Regions from separate parts of the Erwinia amylovora genome, predicted to be linked through region 1. Evidence: predicted binding sites of a transcription regulator. Region 1 holds the regulator's gene; the other holds the start of a gene.
The links. Region 1 encodes PhoB, which activates phosphate uptake and scavenging genes when phosphate is short. Its sites were predicted from a motif close to CTGTCATAAAACTGNCNNAT; they were not measured.

Region 1 (7,667 bases):
CGAATGCGGTAACATCGGCGATAGCGACAATCAGGATTTCAAAACAGTAGGTCCAGCCGGTGATATAGCCGGCCAGCGGTCCGAGATAATCTTGCGCGTAGCGGGAAAAGGAGCTGGCCTGGGGGTTATTGACGGACATTTCACCGAGCGCACGCATAATGATATACGCTGCCACACCGCCAATAATATAGGCAAGCAGCACGCCCGGACCGGCCATTCTGATCGCATCGGCCGAACCGTAAAACAGCCCGGTGCCAATTGCTGAACCCAACGCCATAAAACGAATATGGCGCGTACTCAATCCCTTTTTCAGAGTCATTTTTGTCATTTTTTTTCCACCTGGCGACCCCTTACCGCCAGGTGGTAAGGGGAGATTTTACAACGCTATTGCTGATGCACGGCAACCGGGCGACCAGAAACGCGATCGTAAATGGTCACCAGAGCCAGCATCACCAGTGAAGGCGGCAACCACGCCAGCCCCTGATCGGCCAGCGGCAGATTTTGGGTAAACGCGGGGAGCAGCGCCTTTAAAGAGGTGGTTTTGATTGCGTCGACCATACCAAACAGCAGGCTGACCAGCATGACTGGCGCAACAATCCTTGTGCTTTTCTTCCACCAGCTCAAAGTGAAGCTTAACAGCACCAGCACGATACAAGGCGGGTAAATCGCGGTTAATACAGGAATAGAGATCTGGATAAGATGGCTAAGACCAAGGTTGGAAACCACCATAGAAAACGCGCCCAGAATAAACACCAGCTGGCGATAGCTGAGAGGCAAATAGTGCTCAAAAAACTCCGCACAGGCACAGGTCAGACCCACGGCGGTCACAATACAGGCGACAAAAATCAGTGAAGCCAGGAAGAAGCTGCCCATAGCGCCGAAAGTGTGCTGCACATAGGCATGCAGGATGGCTGCACCGTTAGCGCTTTGATCGACAATCGTCGCACTGTCAGCACCGAGTTTAAACAGCGCCAGATAGACCAGCGTCAGGCCAACCCCGGCAATCAATCCGGCAATCACCGTGTAGCGGGTCAGCAGTTTTGCTTCGCTAATGCCGCGCGAGCGGGCGGCATTGACAATGACGATGCCGAACACCAGCGCCCCAAGAGTATCCATTGTCAGATAACCATTGATAAAGCCATTGGAGAACGCCGCACGCTGATACTCCTCGGTTGCAGGCGCAATACCGCCAGCAGGCCACAGCAGCGCCGCCAGGCCCAGCAGGGTCAGGGCAAAAATCTTTAGCGGGGCGAGGATGTGGCCGACAGTATCCAGAAGTTTACCGGGATAAAGCGAGACGCCAATCACCAGGGCAAAGTAGACCAGGCTGTAGATAAATAGCGGTAATGCCCCCTCACCGGTCAGCGGGGCAATGCCCACTTCAAACGAAACGGTGGCGGTACGTGGCGTAGCAAACAGCGGCCCAACGGCCAGATAGCAAACGGTTGCCAGCACCACGCCAGCCACTTTGCCAATCGGCGAACTCAGGGCGTCAATCCCACCCCCCACGCGCGCCAGTGCAATCACGGAGATAACCGGCAGGCCAACGGCCGTAATCAGAAAGCCCAAAGCCGCAAGCCAGACATGCTCTCCGGCCTGAATGCCTACCATTGGTGGGAAGATGATGTTCCCTGCGCCAACAAACAGGGCAAAAGTCATAAAGCCCAGTGCCAGAATATCTTTTGAAGTTAAACGATGCGTCATAAGAAACGTGTTGCCTGTGGTGGTGTTAAAAGTCGTGTTATCAGCGCTGCTCGCCATACTTCACCTTGCAGTAATCAACCCCCGCCATCTGAAACGACCAGGCTTAAGAATCAATGAACTAGCACAATTCTGCACGATGAATAATTTTTACAGCCAATCACCCTGGATGCTCTAAATACGCTACTAAATCAAATCGATGCAGTCGAAAACACTGATTACATCGCGACGGGTAGTGAATATGAGCTGATTATTTTGTATTCAGGGGGATGACGAGAAACGGGGTTAAGTAGACCGTTTATAGCGGTAAAAGGCAATACGGGATCGAGAAAGCAGATGAATATACCGTAAAAAATCAGCCAACCAGTGTATATGCTTAGATGAGGACAGAATTGCGTTACATGATTTGTATTTTTTTTCGTCTGCGCCGCGTTAATTTTGGCGACAGACCGAAAAAGCAGCACAAAAGGCGCACAGATCCGCGCCTGATGCACACAATGCGTTTTTTACCAGACGCGGTTAGCAACATCCACCACCAGGCGCAGCTTGGCCCACTGCTGCTCTTCCGTCAGGCTGTTACCCTCTTCGGTAGAGGCAAAGCCACACTGCGGGCTAAGGCAAATCTGGTCCATGCTGACGAACTGCGCGGCCTCACGCAGACGTTTTTCGATGGTTGCCGCCGCTTCCAGCTCTCCGCTCTTAGTGGTGATCAGGCCCAGCACCACCTGCTGTTTGCCTTTTTTGATAAAGCGCAGCGGCTCGAAGCCGCCCGAACGCTCATTATCATATTCAAGAAAGAAGGCATCAACGTTGACTCCGCCAAACAGCAATTCCGCGACCGGTTCATAGCCACCTTCGGAGATCCAGGTTGAGCGGAAATTGCCCCGGCAAACATGCAGGCCGATCTGCAAATCGTCCGGCTTGCCTGCAATGGCTTTATTCAACACCCGCGCGTAGGTACGGGCCAGCTCTTCCGGGTTGTCACCGCGCTCACGTATCTGCTGCTGCTGGTCGTCAGAACAGAGATAAGCCCAAACGGTATCATCCAGTTGCAGATAGCGACAACCTGCTTGGTAGAATGCCCGGATTGCATCGCGCCAGGTTTGTGCAAGGTCGTCGAAATAGACGTCCAGATCCGGATAAATCTGCGCATCAATGACCTTACGCCCGCCACGGAAATGCAGCACGCTGGGGCTGGGAATGGTCATTTTTGCCACGGCATCCCCGCTGATGCTTTGCAGAAAGCGGAAATCCTCTAACATCGGGTGATGGCTGAAACCCAGTTTGCCGGTAACCTTCACGCCACGCGCTTTTGTCTGCACGCCGTTAAACTGAATGCCCTGCTCTGCTTCGTAGCGCTCTACGCCATCCAGCCCGTCAAAGAAGTCGAAGTGCCACCAGGCGCGACGGAACTCCCCATCGGTCACCACCTGCAGGCCGCTGGCTCGCTGGCTGGCAACCACTTTACGGATCTCTTCATCTTCAATGCTGCGTAACGCAGCCGCGTCAATTTCACCGGCGGCAAACTGCTGGCGCGCCTGCTTAATTGCTGCAGGGCGCAGAAAGCTGCCAACCACTTCAGCGCGATAAGGTACGGATGTTGTCATGTCAGCTCACTCCTGGCCTGCACGCGGGCGGATCATTGCGCCGCGCAATAGTTACGGTGGGTTATTTTAGACTTCTGGACGTCTAAATATCCGTTTCTCACAGTGTCATGAGGATCCCCATCTCGCAAACGACAAAATTTCATGGTGACTGAGAAAAATTCATTATGCTGAAAAAGACCGGGGACGTTCGGTAACGAACGGCGTTGCATTTGACTCAAAGCCCTTCTTTGGCGGCTCTGCAACCTCATCACTGCTGCAAACTGATGTCATTATTGCGCCATCATCGCCAGCGCCTGCTCCCTTTGCGCTTCAGATAGGGGCAGATAGCCAGCCTGACTGACCAACGCCTGGCCAGCGCCCGATAACGCCAGGCGGAGAAACGCGGCGGTAAGCGGCTCCAGAGGTTTGTCCGGCGCTTTATTGACATAGATGTAAAGCGGACGCGCATAGGGATAACGGCCGCTGCGGATATTTTCAGCCGTGGGGCTGATCCAGTTATTCTCATCTCGCGCCAACGGCAGCACTTTAACGCCGCTAAGATGAAATCCGGCGCTGGCATAGCCAATGCCGTTGAGCGAACCGGCAACCGCCTGCACCACCGCCGCAGAGCCAGGATATTCGCCAACATCACGGCGTAAATCACCGTTGCACAACGCCTGCTGTTTGAAAAACCCCCACGTACCAGAGGCAGAATTACGGCCAAAGCGCTGGATGCCGCGCTGCGCCCAGCCGGGCTGAGTCAGCTGCAGATCCCCCCAGCTATGGGGGGAAAGCGCTCCTCCGCAAAGCCGCGTGACGGAGAAAATAGCATCCAGCTGGCGGGCATTCAGTCCGGCTAACGGATTATCCTGATTTACCACCACCACCAACGCATCAATAGCCACCGGCACCGCCAGCGGCGGATAACCATAACGATCTGCAAACAGCTGGCGTTCTGCTGCCTGCATCGGCCTGCTCATCGCGCCCAGTTGCGCAGCCCCGGCCGCCAGCGCCGTGGGGGCCGTAGACGATCCCGACGCCTGGATCTGTACATTCACGCCGGGATACTGCTGGCTGAAGTGATCTCCCCATAGCGCCATCAGGTTGCCAAGCGTATCGGAGCCGACGCTGTTCAAATTACCCGCCAGCATGCCCTCTTTGGCCTTAGCCGCTATGCAGATCAGCAGCAACGCCAGCGCGATGAGATTTTTCATGGTGAGAGTTCCGTGTGATTAAGGCCGCATGCAGCCGCCCGGTTCAGCACCCACAATCATCCTGAGCGGCAGCTGAAAGCTGAAACAGGTTTCAGCTGCCGGCGCGCTGCTGATATTCAGCCGCGCATTATGGTGGCTGAGCGCATGTTTTACGATAGCCAGCCCCAGCCCGCTTCCCCCGGTCTGTCTGGATCGTGCCTTATCAACGCGATAGAAACGTTCAGTCAGACGCGGTAAGTGCTCTGGCGCGATGCCCGGACCGTTATCTGCGACCTTGAACTCGGCTCCCCGGTCGCTGCGTTGCCAGCTGACCACAATCCTTGTGCCGTCGGGGGTATGATTCACCGCATTATAAACCAGGTTGGAGATGGCGCTGCGCAGCTGTTCATCATTGCCATATACGCGTAGATTCGGGTCGCTGTTGAACTGGATTTGATGACGCCCCTGACTGAGCGATTCCGTTTCACGCTGCAAACCCTGCAGCATCATTGGGACATCAACAATTTCATGCAGGTCGTGCGCCGGAGCCGCCTCAATGCGCGACAGCGTCAGCAGCTGACCCACCAGGCTATCCATGCGTTTCGCCTGTTCCTGCATGGTTTGCAGCGCTTTAGCCCGCAGGCGACCTTCCAGCACCGGGTCATTCATCATCTCCAGATACCCCTGCAACACGGTTAATGGCGTGCGCAGCTCGTGGCTCACATTGGCAAAGAAGTTGCGGCGCGCCCCTTCCAGCTGGTGCATTTGCGTCACATCGCGCGCCACCAGCAGCCACTGCCCTTCGCTGTAGGGCATAATGCGAAACTCCAGATGGCGCTGGCTGTTCAAAACCAGCGTCAGCGGATGCGCGAAATCACGCTGGCGCAAATAGCGGGTAAATTCGGGGTAACGCAGCAGGTTGAGAATGTTCTGACCATTATCTTCCGGCCAGCGCAGCCCCAACAGCTGTTGAGCCAGCCCGTTACACCAGAAAATCGTGCCCTCGTCGGTGGTCAACACCAGCGCATCCGGCAGCGATTCTGCTCCGCTGCGAAAGCGTTTAATCAGATGGCCAAGTTCCCGGCGGCGGCGGCGGTTGCGCGCCTGCATCTGATACAGGCCGTAGAACAGAGGCTCCCAGCTGCCGCGTCCGCTGGGCGGGTTGATGCTGCGGTCCACCCACAGCCAGTGCGACAGGCGCAGAAGATTGTTGAAGTGAAAAACCAGCACGCAGAGCGCGGAAGCCAGCAACAGCCAGGGCAACCCGCCCACGATGAGTCCGATAATCAGCGCCGGCAGGCTGGCAAGCAGCAGCTCAAACAGTAATCTCTTCCAGGAGAGGCGTTCCAACACGATTCAGACTCCGTGCGAGCGATCAATAACGTGCAGAGAAACGATAACCTGTTCCGCGAACCGTCTGCACCATACGATCGTGCCCGCTCAGTTCCAGCGCTTTGCGCAGACGGCGAATATGAACGTCGACGGTACGGTCTTCGACATAAACGTTAGTTCCCCATATGTGGTTTAGCAACTGCTCACGACTGTATACGCGCTCCGTATGCGTCATAAAGAAGTGCAGCAGTTTGTATTCGGTTGGCCCCATATCCAGCGGCTGGGTGCCTGACATCACGCGGTGAGACGACGGATCGAGAGTCAGCCCCTGTATCTCAATCACCTCTTCTACCGCCATCGGAGCAATGCGCCGCATCACGGCTTTAATCCGTGCCACCAGCTCCTTCGGGGAGAAAGGTTTGGTGATGTAATCATCAGCGCCGACTTCCAGGCCACGCACGCGATCTTCTTCTTCGCCGCGGGCGGTCAGCATCATCACCGGAATGTCGCGCGTCATCGCTTCACGCTTCAGGTGTTTAATAAACTGGATGCCGGAGCCACCGGGCAGCATCCAGTCCAGCAGAATCAAATCTGGCCAGGGTTCAATCAGCAAACTGAGCGCGCTGTCATAATCCGCGGCTTCTATCGGTTGATAGTCATTTTGTTCCAGAACGAAACACAACATCTCACGGATTGGGGCTTCATCTTCGACCACAAGAATGCGCTTTGCCATTATTGCTCCTGCTGCGGTGACAGATTGTCACGGGATATGCCGCGCCATTATGCGTCAGTTTTATGACAATTTTATGAAAAAAGCACCCTCAGGAAAGGAGAGGCAACGAATTAAATATCCGTGCGGCTTTAGGTTTATAATCACCGCTTCGCGTTCTGCCATGAAGGGAGCACCATGCGCATCATTCATACGGCCGACTGGCATCTCGGCCAGTTTTTCTACACCAAAAGCCGGGCGGCCGAGCATCAGGCTTTTCTCGACTGGCTGCTGGAACAGGCAGAAGCGCAGCAGGCCGATGCGATTATCGTTGCGGGCGATATCTTCGATACCGGCACCCCGCCGAGTTACGCCCGTGAGCTATACAACCGCTTTGTGGTCAAGTTGCAGCCAACCCGCTGCCAGCTGGTGGTGCTGGGCGGCAATCACGATTCGGTCGCCACGCTGAATGAGTCGCGTGAGCTGCTGGCCTGTTTGAATACCCGGGTGATTGCCGCAGCCTGTGACGATATCCGTCAGCAGGTGCTGGTGCTGAACCGCCGCGACGGCCAGCCGGGCGCCCTGCTGTGCGCCATTCCGTTTTTACGTCCGCGTGATATTTTGCGCAGCCAGAGCGGGCAGTCGGGGCGTGAAAAACAGCAGAGCCTGCTGGAAGCCATCAGCGAACACTATCAGCGCTGCTGGCAGCAAGCGCTGGCGCAGCGCGATGCTCTCGGTTTAGCGCTACCGATTATCGCGACCGGTCATCTGACCACGATGGGCGTGACCAAAAGCGACGCGGTACGCGATATCTATATCGGCACGCTGGACGCCTTCCCGGCCGACTGCTTTCCCCCGGCGGACTATATCGCCCTTGGCCATATCCACCGCGCCCAGCGCATCGCTGACAGCGAGCATATCCGCTACAGCGGCTCGCCGATCCCACTCAGTTTTGACGAACTGGGCAAGGCTAAAAGCGTGATGCGCGTTGATTTCAGTGCAGGCAAGCTTAGCGAGGTGACCGCGCTGCCGATCCCGCTGTTTCAGCCGATGCAGATGATCAAAGGCTCACTGGAACAGATTGAGCAGCAGCTGGCACTGCTGGTGCCTGATGCACAGGGCAAAACCACCTGGCTGGATATTGAA
Region 2 (7,667 bases), 1.0 Mb from region 1:
TCGCCTTTCAACAGAATTTTTACGGTCGGAGCTTCAGTACCGCCAATGCGATAGTCCTTACCTTTCCACGGAACACTGTCAATAAAGGAAGTGACCAGCCCATTAGGCATAACATAGTGTGAATATGTCTGGAAAGGTTGTGAAGACGGGTTGCCCAGCACCAGCCCGGAGCTATTCATCGGCGTGTAAGGGCCGGTAAGTTTATCGCTTACAAAGCCATACACTCCATCAGGGCCGGTCAGGTTATCGGCAAAAGTGTACTTATGGCTAATGGTGAACAGATAGTATTTACCATCCTGGAAGACAAAATGAGGGCGTTCAGTCTGATCGTTTACGCCAACAGCGGTGATCAGCGGAGGCAGGATTTGCCACTCACTGCCTGACAGGTCTTTGGCCACAGCCAGACCAACACAGCCTGCCTGATATTTTGCGCCACCCACATCTTCATAACCCGGCGGCACATTACCCATCTCAGCCTGGGTAATTTCGTGCGAACCGCGCGGCCCCGCCACGTTTCCTTCAAACAGCATATATAATTTGCCATCATTCCTGTCAATGAATGGGCTTGGGTCACGGAAGTTCCAGAAAGCGTTCTGCTCTTCCGTCTGGTAAATAGTCCCGTCAGCAGAGAAAAGTGATGTAACCTGCTGAAAACCTTCCAGGCTTACACTTTGATCGGAAGTGACGATTTTACCGCGCACTTTGGCAATGGTTGCACCCGGAGTGACACAGGTATAATACAGGTCAATATCGCCCCGATCGTTTAAAAGGATCGGGGTTCCGGCCCACTCACGCGTCGTCGGTGAGACACCTTCGGCCATTACCCGACCGCCAAAAATCCAGTCTTTACCGGTGCGTGAGTACCAATAACAAATACGCGCACGACCATGTCTGTCTTCCCAGTCACGAGTAATATCATAATTGCCATTTTCATCCTGGAATTGCGGATTATCAGTGTTGCGATCTGCTGTTAGCGTAAAAATAATACACCAACCATTTACAGAGATAATCTCTCCGTCGAAGTCTCGCAATGGCATGGTATCCCAAATAAAGACTTCTTCACTCATTACCGGGAATGCAATGTCAATAACCGGTTGAGTTGTGGTTGGGTCATCCTCATGAACTTTCAATGCATCGGCACGAGTCCACAGCGTTGGTTTATAATTATAATCTGACATAAATATCCTCACAGGTTATTTCGAATACCTTCTTGCTGAAGGTCTGTATATTAATAGCTTTTTATTTTTTGAAATCACTCTGGTTCTGTTGTGTGGTTTTCAGGACATAACAATCCCTTATAAATAACCATGATCGCTGCAGGATTTTTCTTGTAGCTCTCTGTTAAATATTGGTTGATACATTATGAATAACGAGGATTGAGTCGATGTATTTGTTGTATTATGAGTTAAACATCCTTGATTTATCGACGAATCATGCAAATTTTAACAGGTTTGAGAAGCTACTGATAAGGGGGCAGCAATGAAAAGGAGTAACAGGGTGGCGGTTTTTTATAAGCTCATCGGCGCTGCACGAAGGTACGGGGACCTTGCGGAGGTGCACTTATGATGCGCTGTCCAGTTTGCAATAACGCTTCGCACACAAGAACCAGTCGATATATTTCCGAGCAAACGAAAGAAGCGTATTATCAGTGCCAGAATATAAGGTGTTCCTGTACGTTTAAAACAATAGAAAGTGTTGCTAAAATTCTGACAAAACCGGATGCTGAAATATCCTCCCCTCCAATCTGAGCCTTTTAGTTGCCCGGGGGCGCTCCCGGTTTGCTGTAATTAACCGCCTTCCGTTAAAAATTAATGCGTCAGACAATATGTCAGGACGCTGAATAACAACATCAGGACTTAATGATTATTGATATTGAATCAACCCCACAGCTGTCTGAAGACTGGTAAATAAACAGGCTATTGAAGACTAAATTAAAGGAACACCTTCAGGGCATTTACCCTGATGCAGAGCATGCAGATGCTGTTTAGCAGAATATCCGTTGATGACAAATAACGGCCCGCCCCTTTCCAGCTTGCCGTATAGTCTTAATTTCTGATGCTGTACGATCTACAGGGTGCCATCTTGATGTCGTTGCGCCACCGTGGGCAGCGCGCTACAAAGCCGGTTGCTGTCGTGAGCGCATGGCCAGCGTCATGGCACTCCAGCGCTGACAAGGCGGTCACGGCCGGATGTCATAATTCTGTCATACTATCGACATTTTACTGTCACCAAACTGTCCTATTTTGCCCCCAGCAGCAATAATTAATCATTCGAACACGGTTACCGACCTGATTTTATTATCCCGTGGAGGGAATATGACTTCGATGCACAAAACTCTGGCTCAATGCGTTGCATTAACCCTTTCTCTGAGCGCTGTTTCTGCGCTGGCTGCGACGAATCTGACCGGCGCTGGCGGCACCTTTCCGGCTCCGGTTTATAACAAGTGGGCGGCAGAGTACCACACCGCCACGGGCAGCCAGGTTAACTATCAGGGTATCGGCTCTTCCGGCGGCGTGAAGCAAATTATCGCGAAAACCGCCGACTTTGGTGCGTCAGATGCACCGATGAAAGACGAAGATTTGGCTAAAAATGGCCTGTTCCAGTTCCCGACGGTGATTGGCGGGGTGGTACTGGCGGTCAATATTCCTGGTATCAAATCCGGGGAGCTGACGCTGGATGGTAAAACCGTGGGGGATATCTACCTTGGTACTGTCAAGAAGTGGAACGATCCGGCTATCACCAAACTCAACCCGGGCGTAAAGTTGCCTGATGCCAATATCAACGTGGTACGCCGCGCTGATGGTTCCGGGACCTCATTTGTCTTTACCAGCTATCTGTCTAAAGTGAACAAAGACTGGAGCAGCAAAGTCGGCAAAGGCAGCACCGTTAACTGGCCGGTGGGCCTGGGCGGTAAAGGTAATGACGGCGTTGCTGCATTCGTACAGCGTTTGCCAGGATCTGTCGGCTATGTCGAATACGCCTATGCTAAACAGAACAGCCTCGCCTACACCAAACTGGTCGATGCCGACGGCAAAGCGATTGCCCCGAGCGAGAAAAGCTTCAGCGATGCGGCTAAAGGCGCAGACTGGAGCACCTCGTTCGCTCAGGATCTGACCTTCCAGAAAGGCGATAACGCCTGGCCGATCACCTCTACCACCTTTATCCTGGTTCATAAAGAGCAGGCCAACACCGCGAAGGGCGCAGCCGTGTTGCAGTTCTTTGACTGGGCTTATAAAAACGGTGGCAAAACCACCAGCGCGCTGGACTATGCATCGCTGCCAGCTCCCGTCGTGGAGCAGATCCGCGCCGCCTGGAAAAGCAACGTGAAAGACAGTTCCGGCAAGGCGTTGTACTGATTGCTTAACGCGCCACGCTGAGGTGGCGCGTCTCTCCCGCACGGGCAAGCCGCCTTGCCCGTTATGTATTAGCTGTTACCGACTCGAGAACTCTATGGCTGCAAGCAAGCCGACATTTAAGGCCCCCGGAAAACAGGGTGACATCATCTTCAGCGCGCTGGTGAAACTGGCTGCGCTGATCGTGCTGTTGCTGCTTGGCGGCATCATCGTTTCCCTGCTTTTCTCCTCATGGCCGAGCATCCACAAGTTTGGTTTCTCGTTCCTGTGGAACAAAGAGTGGGATGCGCCGAACCAGCAGTTTGGTGCGCTGGTGCCGATTTACGGCACCGTTGTCACCTCGGTTATTGCCCTGCTGATCGCTGTCCCGGTCAGTTTTGGCATCGCCCTGTTTCTGACCGAACTGGCCCCTGGCTGGCTGCGTCGCCCGTTGGGCGTGGCCATCGAACTGCTGGCGGCCATCCCCAGCATTGTCTATGGCATGTGGGGGCTGTTTATCTTTGCTCCGCTGTTTGCCACCTGGTTCCAGCAGCCGGTAGGCGACGTGCTGGCTAACGTGCCGATTGTTGGCGCGTTGTTCTCCGGCCCGGCTTTTGGAATTGGCATTCTCGCCGCCGGGATTATCCTGGCGATTATGATTATTCCCTATATCTCTTCGGTGATGCGTGACGTATTCGAACAGACGCCGGTGATGATGAAAGAGTCGGCTTACGGCATCGGTTGCACCACCTGGGAGGTTATCTGGCGGATAGTCCTGCCGTTCACCAAAAACGGGGTGATTGGCGGGATAATGCTTGGGTTGGGGCGTGCGCTGGGTGAAACCATGGCGGTAACCTTTATTATCGGTAACACTTACCAGCTCGACAGCGCCTCACTGTTTATGCCGGGCAACAGCATCACCTCGGCGCTGGCCAACGAATTTGCTGAAGCTGAGTCCGGCGTGCACACCGCTGCGCTGATGGAGCTGGGGCTGATCCTGTTTGTCATCACCTTTATCGTATTGGCCTGTTCCAAACTGTTGATCCTGCGCCTGGCGAAAAGTGAAGGAGCGCGCTCATGAATCCCGTTGATTTACAGGCTGATGACCAACTGCTTGTCTCGCGCCGCAAAATGCAGGCGTGGCGGCGAATGAAAAACCGCATGGCTCTCACTTTGTCATTACTGACGATGGCCTTTGGTCTTTTCTGGCTGGTGTGGATCCTGTTTTCTACCGTGACGCGCGGTATGGACGGCATGTCGCTGGCGCTGTTTACCGAAAACACCCCGCCGCCGAATACGGCGGGAGGCGGCCTGGCCAATGCTCTCGCGGGCAGCGGCCTGCTGATCTTCTGGGCCACCGTGTTCGGTACGCCGCTCGGCATTATGGCGGGCATCTACCTGGCCGAATACGGACGTAAATCCTGGCTGGCTGAAGCGATCCGCTTTATCAATGACATTCTGCTGTCGGCACCTTCGATTGTGGTCGGGCTGTTTGTTTACACCGTGGTAGTGGCGCAGATGCAGCATTTTTCCGGTTGGGCCGGGATGGTGGCGCTGGCGCTGCTACAAATCCCGATTGTTGTCCGTACCACCGAAAATATGTTGAAACTGGTGCCGGACAGCCTGCGCGAAGCGGCTTACGCGCTGGGGACGCCGAAATGGAAGATGATTTCAGCCATTACTCTGAAAGCATCGGTCACCGGTATTCTGACCGGCGTGCTGCTGGCGATAGCCCGTATTGCCGGGGAAACCGCTCCGCTGCTGTTTACCTCGTTGTCGAATCAGTTCTGGAGTACCGACATGATGCAGCCGCTGGCTAACCTGCCGGTGACCATCTTTAAGTTCGCCATGAGCCCGTTTGCCGAATGGCAGAGCCTGGCCTGGGCAGGCGTGCTGATCATTACGCTGTGCGTGCTGTTACTGAACATTCTGGCACGCGTTGTCTTCGCGAAGAGCAAACATTAATTGAGCCGTGCGGCGCTGACGGCGCGGACTAAGTGAGATAAAAATGGTTGATAATACTGCCGCTCAGACGATTCAGGTTCGCGATCTGAACTTCTATTACGGAAAATTCCATGCGCTGAAAAACATTAATCTGGATATTGCCAAAAATCAGGTGACGGCGTTTATCGGCCCTTCCGGCTGCGGCAAATCTACCCTGTTGCGTACCTTTAACAAGATGTTTTCGCTGTATCCCGATCAGCGCGCGGAAGGGGAAATATTGCTGGATGGCGAAAATATTTTGACCGCCAGTCAGGATATCGCCCTGCTGCGCGCGCGTGTGGGCATGGTCTTCCAGAAGCCGACGCCATTCCCGATGTCGATCTACGACAATATCGCCTTCGGCGTGCGGCTGTTTGAAAAGCTGTCGCGCGCCGATATGGATGAACGCGTGCAGTGGGCGCTGACCAAAGCGGCGCTGTGGACGGAAACCAAAGATAAGCTGCATCAGAGCGGCTACAGTCTTTCCGGTGGCCAGCAGCAGCGCCTGTGCATTGCACGCGGTATCGCGATCCGTCCGGAGGTGCTGCTGCTGGATGAACCCTGCTCGGCGCTTGACCCGATTTCCACCGGGCGCATTGAAGAGTTGATTACCGAACTGAAACAGGATTACACCGTGGTGATCGTCACTCACAATATGCAGCAGGCTGCCCGCTGCTCCGACCGTACGGCGTTTATGTACCTCGGCGAACTGATAGAGTACAGCGATACCGATACGCTGTTTACCACTCCGCTACAAAAGCAGACTGAAGACTATATCACCGGCCGCTACGGTTGAGATGACTGGAGAATAAAATGGAAAGCCTGAATCTGAACAAACATATCTCCGGCCAGTTCAACGCCGAGCTGGAGCACATCCGCACCCAGGTGATGACCATGGGTGGCATGGTGGAACAGCAATTAACGGACGCGATCACCGCCATGCACAATCAGGATGCGGAGCTGGCCAACAAGGTGATTGAGGGTGACCAGAAGGTCAATATGATGGAGGTGGAGATTGATGAAGCCTGCGTGCGCATCATCGCCAAACGTCAACCGGCGGCCAGCGACCTGCGCCTGGTGATGGCGATTATCAAAACCATCTCTGAACTGGAGCGCATTGGCGATGTGGCAGAGAAGATTAGCCGCACCGCGCTGGAGAAATTCTCCCAGCAGCATCAGCCGCTGCTGGTGAGCCTGGAGTCTCTGGGGCATCACACTATCCAGATGCTGCATGACGTTCTGGACGCCTTTGCACGAATGGATCTTAACGCGGCGATAGAGATTTATCGCGAAGATAAGAAGGTTGACCAGGAGTACGAGGGCATTGTTCGCCAGCTGATGACCTATATGATGGAAGACCCGCGTACCATCCCAAGCGTGCTGACGGCCCTGTTTTGCGCGCGCGCCATTGAGCGTATTGGCGATCGCTGCCAGAATATTTGCGAGATTATTTTCTACTTCATTAAAGGCCATGATTTCCGCCATGTCGGCGGCGACCAGCTGGATAAACTGCTGGCGGGCGACGGTAACGGCAGCAATCCCGCTTAATCAGCCTCTGGCGTATCGCAAACTGCGGTGCGCCGGGTTTTTCCGTTTGGCTGGTGGATGCCTGCAAACCTGTATTGGCCTGGCCAATGCCAACCACAAGGTTGAATCATGTCAACACCCTCTGCCGCCGGCGCGGCGTGACACCGGGCAAAGCGATGGTCGCCGCCGTAAGCGGTTTGGCAATCGATGGCTTTGACCTGTGATCCCCGGCTTTTACTACCTGCTATCAGCACATTGCTGTCGTCAAACTCTTCACTGGCCGGTTCCCTGATGGCCAGGACGCCGATCGGTGCGGTGCCGGGTGGCGTTATTTTCAGCCACTTCAGCCATTAAAGCCATTGCAGCCACATTACAGCCACTTCAGCCACTTCAGCCATCACAGCCATTGCAGCCACATTACAGCCATTACAGCCATTACAGCCATTACAGCCATTACAGCGGGCGTATGCGTGAACTGACCTTCACTTTCCTGATGTTATTGCCGTTTAGCGGATTGCGCGCGACAGCGCAATGCTATTGGGGCCTGTTGGCTTACCGTACGCTGGCGGGGATGGGGCTGGACGGTGAGTTTGGTATCGGCATGTCGCCGATCGCCGCTTTTCCCGTGCTGAACTGCGCAGCACCGGATAGTGGCATATGTCTGTTGAGCCTTTATGCCCCTCCTCATTACGTACGGCCGTTTTCTGCTGACTCTCTACGAAGCTGGCCCGAACCCTGAAAATAAGCTTGAATGGAAAAAAGAAGTAAGTTAATTCCTGTTTTACGCTATATCTATATGATCTGTGACTTCCGTATGTTTTTTTA

Region 2: a site for PhoB is predicted at 2,223-2,242, ahead of pstS (phosphate ABC transporter substrate-binding protein PstS). Genes of this name have one in related genera too.

What each region holds. Positions count from the first base shown of each region.
Region 1 covers NZ_CP066796.1:1,020,292-1,027,958, reverse strand. The annotation lists gene proY (proline-specific permease ProY) at 1-328, opposite strand, end outside; gene brnQ (branched-chain amino acid transporter carrier protein BrnQ) at 385-1,704, opposite strand; gene JGC47_RS04715 (cobalamin-independent methionine synthase II family protein) at 2,208-3,308, opposite strand; gene JGC47_RS04710 (PstS family phosphate ABC transporter substrate-binding protein) at 3,578-4,501, opposite strand; gene phoR (phosphate regulon sensor histidine kinase PhoR) at 4,520-5,833, opposite strand; gene phoB (phosphate response regulator transcription factor PhoB) at 5,856-6,545, opposite strand; gene sbcD (exonuclease subunit SbcD) at 6,720-7,667, shown strand, end outside.
Region 2 covers NZ_CP066796.1:3,791,904-3,799,570, forward strand. The annotation lists gene JGC47_RS17210 (glycoside hydrolase family 68 protein) at 1-1,178, opposite strand, end outside; gene JGC47_RS17215 (ogr/Delta-like zinc finger family protein) at 1,563-1,748, shown strand; gene pstS (phosphate ABC transporter substrate-binding protein PstS) at 2,316-3,356, shown strand; gene pstC (phosphate ABC transporter permease PstC) at 3,451-4,413, shown strand; gene pstA (phosphate ABC transporter permease PstA) at 4,410-5,297, shown strand; gene pstB (phosphate ABC transporter ATP-binding protein PstB) at 5,341-6,111, shown strand; gene phoU (phosphate signaling complex protein PhoU) at 6,129-6,863, shown strand; partial or broken gene JGC47_RS17770 (metabolite transport protein) at 7,300-7,458, shown strand.